DNA from 4 places in the Pseudomonas sp. BIGb0164 genome. Region 3 is predicted to be linked to each of the others. Evidence: predicted binding sites of a transcription regulator. Region 3 holds the regulator's gene; each other region holds the start of a gene.
What was found. Region 3 encodes FliA, which starts transcription of late flagellar genes. Its sites were predicted from a motif close to CTAAAGTTTNNNNNNNNNNNGCCGNTAA; they were not measured.
Positions count from the first base shown of each region.

Region 1: M2394_RS04600 (methyl-accepting chemotaxis protein) is a predicted target of FliA. The motif match lies at 1,028-1,055, and genes of this name have one in related genera.
Region 2: M2394_RS02500 (methyl-accepting chemotaxis protein) is a predicted target of FliA. The motif match lies at 1,169-1,196, and genes of this name have one in related genera.
Region 4: flgM (flagellar biosynthesis anti-sigma factor FlgM) is a predicted target of FliA. The motif match lies at 953-980, and genes of this name have one in related genera.

Region 1 covers NZ_JANUEA010000002.1:141,142-143,321, reverse strand. Annotated here, with positions in the region: gene M2394_RS04600 (methyl-accepting chemotaxis protein) at 1-946, opposite strand, end outside; gene nhaA (Na+/H+ antiporter NhaA) at 1,284-2,180, opposite strand, start outside.
Region 2 covers NZ_JANUEA010000001.1:584,793-586,972, forward strand. Annotated here, with positions in the region: gene M2394_RS02495 (M91 family zinc metallopeptidase) at 1-1,074, shown strand, start outside; gene M2394_RS02500 (methyl-accepting chemotaxis protein) at 1,254-2,180, shown strand, end outside.
Region 3 covers NZ_JANUEA010000007.1:397,496-399,675, forward strand. Annotated here, with positions in the region: gene M2394_RS20525 (protein phosphatase CheZ) at 1-26, opposite strand, end outside; gene M2394_RS20530 (chemotaxis response regulator CheY) at 45-419, opposite strand; gene fliA (RNA polymerase sigma factor FliA) at 587-1,327, opposite strand; gene fleN (flagellar synthesis regulator FleN) at 1,324-2,157, opposite strand.
Region 4 covers NZ_JANUEA010000005.1:317,514-319,693, reverse strand. Annotated here, with positions in the region: gene M2394_RS15730 (flagella synthesis protein FlgN) at 74-544, opposite strand; gene flgM (flagellar biosynthesis anti-sigma factor FlgM) at 593-916, opposite strand; gene flgA (flagellar basal body P-ring formation chaperone FlgA) at 1,058-1,822, opposite strand; gene M2394_RS15715 (chemotaxis protein CheV) at 1,903-2,180, shown strand, end outside.

The sequences.
Region 1 (2,180 bases), on a different contig from region 3:
TCGCCACTTCCTCAATCGCCGTGGTCATCTCGGTGACGGCAGTCGCGGCCTGTTCGATTTCGCCATGTTGCTGCTGCAGGTCACGGCTACCTTCGGCAGTGACGGCATTGAGCTCTTCGGCCGCCGCCGCCAGTTGGCTGGACGAGCCGGTGATCTGCCGCAGGGTCTGTACCAGGTTATTGCGCATGACCTCTTGGGCCCTGAGCAAACGCGTGGCTTCGTCGTTGCCCGTGGGGGTGATCGGTTGGGTCAGGTCGCCCTTGGCGATGGTCTCGGCCACATGCACCGCTTCGATGATCGGGCCAGTGATGCTGCGCGTCAGTAACCAGGCCACCAGCACCGTGCCGCCACTCACCAACAGGATCACGAGCGTGATGCCACTCACCGCATGTTGGTAAGCACCGACGGACGTCATGCCGGCCTGTTCTGCGCCTTTGTTGGCAAGGTCGATCAGTTGGTCGAAATTCTTGGTCATCTGCTCATAGCTTTCTCGAATGCTATTGAGAAAGTCCCGCGCGCCGGCCTTGTCGCCTGAGCGCGAGCGCTTGAGCATCTCGGTATGGTTTTTCGCGTACGCCTCGAGGCTCTGGTTGAACACCTCGAGCCGTGATTTTTCCTCCGGCGTACGCAACAGCGCCGCGTACTGGGTCAACTGCTCCTTGACGGCCTTGAGGCGACCGGCGGACTTGTCTTCGTAGGTCTGCATATCGGCATCGCTGGACGACAGGATGTGCGCCATTTCACCCAGGCGAAAACGGTCGAGCGATGCGTTGGCCAGGGCCAGTATCCTGACGCGCTGCATCCAGTTGTTCTGGATGTCGGCCGCCTGGGACTGGACTTCGCCGATCTGCTTGAGCGCAAACAGACCGAGAAACACACTCAGTGACGCAATAGCAGCGAAGCCGATGAAGGCTCTGGCCGCGATTCTTATATTTCTCAGGAACATGGGGTTTACGCTCGGGCTGAAAACGCGTTGAAGAGCAAAGTCGGGCGTCCCGGGCCGGGACAGTCGAGGCGCCACACCAGCTAGTCGGCGGTGGGCGTGAAGTCTTTAGGGGCGGTGGGGGCTGGGTGGGTAAGTTTCATGTTGCGGGTGGCGGCGGAAAAAGAAAAACCTCAACCGGGTGAGCGGTTGAGGTTTCGTGTATGAGGTATTTGGGCCTCAGGTGAACATTGCTATGTCATCCATGCGTCATTCACAGCAGCTGACAACGAGCATTTTATTCACGTCCGATGTTGCAGGGCGTCACTCAGGAGCCAGCCAAGCCGGCTCCCGAACAGGCTCAGGCTTTCTTGCGACTCGCCATCGCCGTGACCGCATACCCAATGCACGCTGCCAGGATAGAACCGGTCAGGATGCCCATACGGTCTTCCCCGGCGAACTCACTGACACCCGGCACAAACGCCAGGGAGCCGACGAACAGGCTCATGGTGAAGCCGATACCACACAGGATCGCCACCCCGAAGACCTGGCCCCAGTTGGCGCCCGAAGGCAGGGCGGAGAGGCCGGTCTTCACGGCAAGCCAGGTGAGGCCGAACACGCCGACGGTCTTGCCGATCAGCAGGCCGGCGGCGATGCCCATCGGTACGTGGTGGGTGAAGCTGTCCAGGCTGACGCCGGTCAGCGAGACACCGGCGTTGGCGAAGGCGAACAGCGGCAGGATGCCATAGGCCACCCAGGGGTGCAGGGCGTGTTCCAGGGTCAGCAACGGCGAAGGCTCGGCATTCTTGGTGCGCATCGGGATGCAGAACGCCAGGGTCACGCCGGCCAGCGTGGCGTGCACGCCACTCTTGAGCACGCAGACCCACAGGATCAAGCCGATGATCAGGTAGGGGCCAAGCTTGATCACGCCAAGGCGGTTCATCGCGATCAGGGCGATCAGGCAGGCTGCCGCGCCGGCGAGGGAGGCACCGGACAGGTCAGTGGAATAGAACAGGGCAATGACGATGATCGCGCCCAGGTCATCAATGATGGCCAGGGTCATCAGAAACAGTTTCAGCGATACCGGCACGCGCTTGCCCAGCAGGGCCAGTACGCCCAGAGCGAACGCGATGTCCGTGGCCATGGGGATCGCCCAGCCGGCCAGGGCGGCCGAGTTGCCTTTGTTCAGCGCCCAGTAGATCAGCGCCGGCACCACCATGCCGCCAATGGCCGCTGCACCGGGCAGCACCACTTGCGA
Region 2 (2,180 bases), on a different contig from region 3:
TACGGTCAAGCTGGCAACGATACGCTGCGCCTGGGCAGCGGCTTGGGCTATGCCGAAGGCAATGAAGGTGATGACACCCTCATCGGCGGCACCGGTAACAGCGTCATGTATGGCAACAATGGCAACGACCGTCTCTACGCGGGCGCGGGGGGAAAACAAAAGCAAAATTACCTGGACGGGGGCAACGGCAACGACCAACTCTTCGCAGGCAACGGGCATAGTGTCCTGCACGGTGGCAACGGTGATGATGAACTTGTCGGGCATGACAGCACGACGTTTTATACCGGTAAAGGCCGGGACAAGATACGAAACAACCACGCCCACGACCGCATTTACGCGAAGATCAACGATGAATTTGACCGCAACAGGGGTTCGTCCTTTACCCCCGTTGCAACCAGCAACGCGGGCGAGCGGGGTTTTACGGTAACCGGTGATGAAAACTTCAAGCAACGCGTGGCCGATGATCTGGAGTTCTTCCGTAGTTCGCCTAATGGTCAGAAGGTCCTCGCCGAGATGGATGAGCTCGCTGACACCAATGGCGCCAGTGTCAGCATCAATCCCATCGGGTTTGGTGCCTCCGGTTACGACTTTGGCAGTAAGGCCTTGGATGCTCTGAGAGCCGAGGGTAAAGGAAAGGTTGATTTGTCGGCCCTTGGGCGAATCACCGATGGCGTAGCCGGTTCTCGCGCTGACCGCGGCGTCATTAACTTCGACGAGCGGTCGATCATCGAGGAACATAACGGAAATACGATTATTCCCGTGACAGCGCTCTACCATGAAATAGCCCACGCCTGGAATGGCGCAAAGGGCACCTTCCTGAGAGGGCGCAGCAAAGTCGACGATCCGTCCACCAAGGACGACTCAGACAGCAAAAACTTGACCAATAACTTAGAGTACCAGGCTATTGGTGTACCCAATAGCGCCACACCTTTTGATCTCGATGATGACCCCTCTACCCCGCCCACGACGGTCAACCCGAAGCACTTCACAGAAAACGCTCTGAATGAAGAAATGGGCAAGCCACTACGAAAATTCCACCAGCTTGTCCCTAGCCCGCAGGGTCGAGGCCTGTAACGCCAAAAGTCAGCGCTGCTGCGCTCAAAGAGCGACCCCCTCATCAGAATGAGGCGCCGGCAAACGGCGCCTCGACTTTCTTGTACGAACGTACCTAAAGCTCCTGACACCCAAGCCGATAGCCCTACGAAGCTCCAAGAAAGCCGCGTGAATAATAAACGCTTCGTAAGGACGACCCCATGCCCCCACTGCGCTCCATCCAAGCCCGCTATACCCTGTTTCTGGTGCTGTTCGTCCTGGTGTTATTCGTGTTGACCGTCGTGGGTATCGGCCAGTTGGTCGCGCCCACGCTGCGCCACACCGAAGAACAGGTGGTGCTCAACCGCATCGCCGAGGTGGCCGAACAGATCAAGGGCGAATTGAACAAGGTTCAAGCCCAGCAACGCAGCATCACCCAGACCATTCCCCTGCTCGACAGCGATGCCATCGACAAGGTCCTGCCGGGCCTGGTGGACCAGTATGGCGAGCTGAAAGTCTTCGGCGGCGGCATCTGGCCATTGCCGAACCAGCGCACCCCGGGGCGCAACAAGCACAGCACCTTCTGGCACCGCGATGCCTCGGGCAAGCTGACGGTGAACACCTTCTGGAACAGCGACGCCGCGCCCAACTACTACGACCAGAGCTGGTACAAAGGCGGCCTCGCCTCGCCACGTGGCCAGTGTGCCTGGGCGGCGGCCTACAAGGATGACGCCAGCCAGGAGCCGCGCACCAACTGCGCCATGGCGATCCAGCGCGATGGCGCGGCCTACGGCGTTGCCACCATCGACGTGACCCTGGGCTTTTTCAACGAGCTGGTGGCCAGCAAGGAAAAAGACATCGGCGGCCAGATGCTGATCGTCGAGGGCGACGGCAAGATCATCAGCAACAGCTCGCGCATCAACAGCCCGGTGGTGTTGAAAAACATCAGCGAGCTGGCCGGCAGCTCGGCGTTTGCCGCCCAGGTCAGCAAAGCCCTGGCCCATCGCGACCAGGGGCTGCAACGCAGTGAATTCGACAACGGTGGCGTGGCCAGCACCTTCTACCTGCGCCCGATCGAAGGCACGCCGTGGTTCCTCGCTACTGCCCTGCCCACCTCGTTGATCACCGCCCAGCGTGACGATGTACTC
Region 3 (2,180 bases):
CCCTGTGACGTTTCTTTATGCTCCATAGCTCCCCCGTGGCAGCATCAATGACCGATGCGTTCGAAGATTTTCTCGATCTTCTCTTTCAAGGCCAGCGCAGTGAATGGCTTGACCACGTAACCGTTCACCCCGGCTTGGGCGGCTTCGATGATCTGCTCACGCTTGGCTTCGGCGGTCACCATCAGCACAGGCAGGCTGCGCAGTTTTTCATCAGCACGCACGTGGCGCAGCAAATCGATACCGGTCATGCCCGGCATGTTCCAGTCGGTTACCAGAAAGTCGATGCTCCCGCTGTTGAGGATCGGAATCGCTGTAATGCCGTCATCCGCCTCGACCGTGTTTGTGAACCCAAGGTCACGCAACAGGTTTTTTATGATCCGCCGCATCGTTGAGAAGTCATCAACGATGAGGATTTTCATGTTCTTGTCCAATTCGACCTCCAAGCAGTCTTAAACGCGCCCAGCACCTGGACGCGCCATTTCAATCAACAGGCGTTACACAAAAAGGACTGCCCAGGGCACCACGGTACGAACCCGCGAAAGCGTTGGCTTTCACGGTAGCGTCTGCAGTGTCCCCACACTGCCTGTCAGCGCGCGCGCCACTCTCCCAATCGCCCCCGCAAGCGGGCTGCGCACTGGCTGTGCAGCTGGCTGACACGCGATTCGCTGACCCCCAGGACCTCACCGATTTCCTTGAGGTTCAGCTCTTCGTCGTAGTACAGCGCCAACACCAGTCGCTCACGCTCCGGCAAATTGGCGATCGCGTCCGCCAACGCACCCTGGAAGCGTTCATCTTCCAGGTCACGCGACGGCTCCAGATGTGCACTCGCGCCGTCCTCGTGCAGCCCTTCGTGTTCGCCGTCCTGCAACAGGTCGTCGAAACTGAACAGGCGGCTGCCCAAGGTATCGTTCAAAATCCCGTAGTAATCATCGAGACTCAATTGGAGTTCGGCCGCAACTTCATGATCTTTAGCGTCACGACCGGTTTTTGCTTCAATTGCGCGAATTGCATCACTGACCATGCGCGTATTGCGGTGCACCGAACGCGGTGCCCAATCGCCTTTGCGCACTTCATCGAGCATTGCGCCACGAATACGGATACCCGCATACGTCTCGAAACTTGCACCCTTGCTCGCGTCGTATTTGGTCGACACTTCGAGCAGGCCGATCATGCCGGCCTGGATCAGGTCTTCGACCTGGACGCTGGCCGGCAGGCGTGCCAGCAGGTGATAGGCGATACGCTTGACCAACGGCGCGTAGCGCTCGATCAACTCGCCCTGGCTGTCACGGGCAGACTTCTTGTACGCGTTGTAGCCAGTCGCTGTCATAGCACGGGTCCTGCGCTCGTCTGATGCACCAATCGCTCGACGAAAAACTCCAGATGCCCCCGTGGGTTGGCGGGCAACGGCCAGGTATCGACCTTCTGGGCAATGGCCTTGAACGCCAGTGCGCACTTCGAACGAGGGAACGCTTCATAGACCGCACGCTGCTTTTGCACGGCCTTGCGCACACACTCGTCATAAGGAACTGCGCCGACGTATTGTAAGGCGACATCGAGGAAGCGATCCGTGACCTTGGTCAACTTGGCGAACAGGTTTCGCCCTTCCTGCGGGCTTTGGGCCATGTTGGCCAGCACGCGGAAGCGGTTCATGCCGTAGTCACGGTTAAGCAGTTTGATCAGGGCGTAGGCGTCGGTGATCGAGGTGGGTTCGTCGCAGACCACCAGCAGCACTTCTTGCGCTGCGCGCACGAAGCTGACCACGGACTCGCCGATCCCGGCGGCGGTGTCGATCACCAGCACGTCGAGGTTGTCGCCGATATCGCTGAAGGCCTGGATCAGGCCGGCATGCTGCGCCGGGCTCAGGTGCACCATGCTCTGGGTGCCCGAGGCCGCCGGCACGATCCGAATGCCACCGGGGCCCTGGAGCAGCACATCGCGCAGCTCACAACGGCCTTCGATCACATCGGCGAGGGTGTGTTTGGGTGTCAGCCCCAGCAGAACGTCGACGTTCGCCAACCCCAGGTCAGCATCCAGCAGCATGACGCGACGGCCAAGCTCTGCCAGGGCCAGGGACAAATTCACTGACACGTTAGTTTTCCCGACGCCACCTTTGCCGCCGGTCACCGCGATCACCTGTACGGGATGCATGCTGCCCATTTTATTTCTTTACCTTGTCTTGC
Region 4 (2,180 bases), on a different contig from region 3:
TACGACTTCACGCAAGAACAGGCATTTTGCCAGCATGTAGCGCGCCTTGGATAGGGCGCGCTGAAAACCGGCGTCAGGCTTGGCTGCGAGTGCTTGGCTTGACCAGGCGCGAGGTGGAGCCTTGGGCGTTGTAGAGGGCCGGAGGCTCTCCGCCGTGGAGTATACGCAACTGGTTGGCGGTCGTGGCTTGCTGAAGCTGGATCGACTGACCGTTGAGCAGGTTGGCTTCCTGGCACTGGGCGAGCAATAGATTGAGGGCGTTGCTCTGTGCCAGCAGTTGGTCGCCGACCGAGGAGTGACTGGCCAGCTGTGCGAGGCCGTCGTGATCAGCCGGCAGGCCCAGGCTGATGAGAATCTGGCTGCGCTTCTTGCCATGCTGTTCCAGCAGCACAATCAGCGACTGCTTGCGTGCGAGGATTTCCTCCAGCAAGCGCATGTCCCGGCCGTACAAGGCCAGGGACTCTTCTTTGAGCAGCTCGAGCAAATGTTGCGTCGGCGCCAGATCGTCAATGATCAGTTGAAGCAAATGTTCGTCGTGGTGCATGGCTGGCCTTGGGTTTTAAGCGTCCAAAAGCCCTGCGCAGGCCTTTGCCTAGCGCTCGGCTTCGAAGTTAAGCAGCTTGCTGGCTACACGGTTGCTGTCGACTTTATAGCTGCCATCGGCGATCGCCTGTTTCAACTCGGCCACACGGGCTTTGTTGACTACCGGTTGATCGCGCAGCGAGTCAGTGACCTTCTGCAACTGTTGAGCCTCATTGCTCAGGTGTACCGATTCCCCGCTTTGGCTGGCACCGGCCTGCTCTGCCTTGGCGGGCAGGGGCTGGGACTTGGCATCTACGCTGTCCTTGGCACCGCTGGTGCGCGTAGAACCGGGCAAAGCCTGGGCGTTATTCAAACGGCTGAAATCAATGACCATAATAAAAAACCTCTGGGTATTTGGACGCTTGCCATGTTTTCGGCCATACCCGGACAAACTTTAGGCTCGATTGACAATAAACCTGTTTGCGCGAACGTCTGGCGCACAGTGTAGGAAAAGCTGGCGTCCGATACCAGTGATCTATAAAGCCACCTCGACTTGACCGGGGGCTGTCACCCGCGCCTTGATCACGCGGTTGGAATTCAGGTTTTTCACGCGGATCTGCTCGCTCATGCCGCCGTTGGACAGCGCCTCCCCGGGCATTTTCACGTTCAGCGCGCCGCTGCTGGCAGAGATGACCACTTGGTCGCCCTTGCGCACAACCTCGGCCTGCTCCAGATGCACCAGGGTTATCACCTGGTCAGTGACCATTGGTCGGGTCAATTTCTGCCCGATGGCCTGGTCCAGCGAAGTCAGGTAGCCCTGGTTGATCAGGCTGATATCCCGTTCACGTAGGGCGACGTCCTGGTCACCAATGATGCCGGTGCGCTTGAGCGGGCGGGTCACCACCACCACGTCACGGAACAGCTTGACCTGCGCCGGCACGAACACCGTCCAGGGCGACGCACCTTCACAGCGTACTTTTACCGTCACGCGGCCAATCGGCTGGGCCGGGCTTTCCAGGGTGGCTGTCAATTCCTTGTCGCACGCCGGCATGCGCAGGCGGGGGTCCAGCTGGTTGACCTGGATTTCGTAGCGCCCGGGCGTCTGGGTGGTCGCCAGATAATCTTCTACAGTGAACTCAAGAAAGCCCTGGGTGACGCCGATAAGTAGATCAGGCAAGGTGACGTTATCTGCGCGGGCCGTGGCCCCTGTGCCCATGGCAAGCAATGCCAGCGACGCACATAGGAAGCTGCGTAGTCGCTGCGGAGCAAGGCGTCGGGAAACTGTCGTTTTAAGGTTCATGACCAATAAAAAGCAAAGCTCGTGCCGTTTAATGTTGGGTACGCGTCGTACCCCTTAGGTTTTAGCGTAGGAGTCTGGGCATGGCAGGTGTAATGGATTCAGTAAACCAGCGCACACAGCTGGTAGGGCAGAATCGCCTGGAGTTGTTGCTTTTTCGCCTGGACGGCAAGCAGCTATATGGCATCAACGTGTTCAAGGTGCGGGAAGTGCTGCAGTGTCCCAAGCTGACGATCATGCCCAAGTCCAGCCCGGTGGTGTGTGGCGTTGCCAACATCCGCGGGGCGACGATCCCGATTCTTGACCTGGCCATGGCCACCGGTTCTGCCGGCTTGCAGGACCGTGAGAGCCCGTTCGTGAT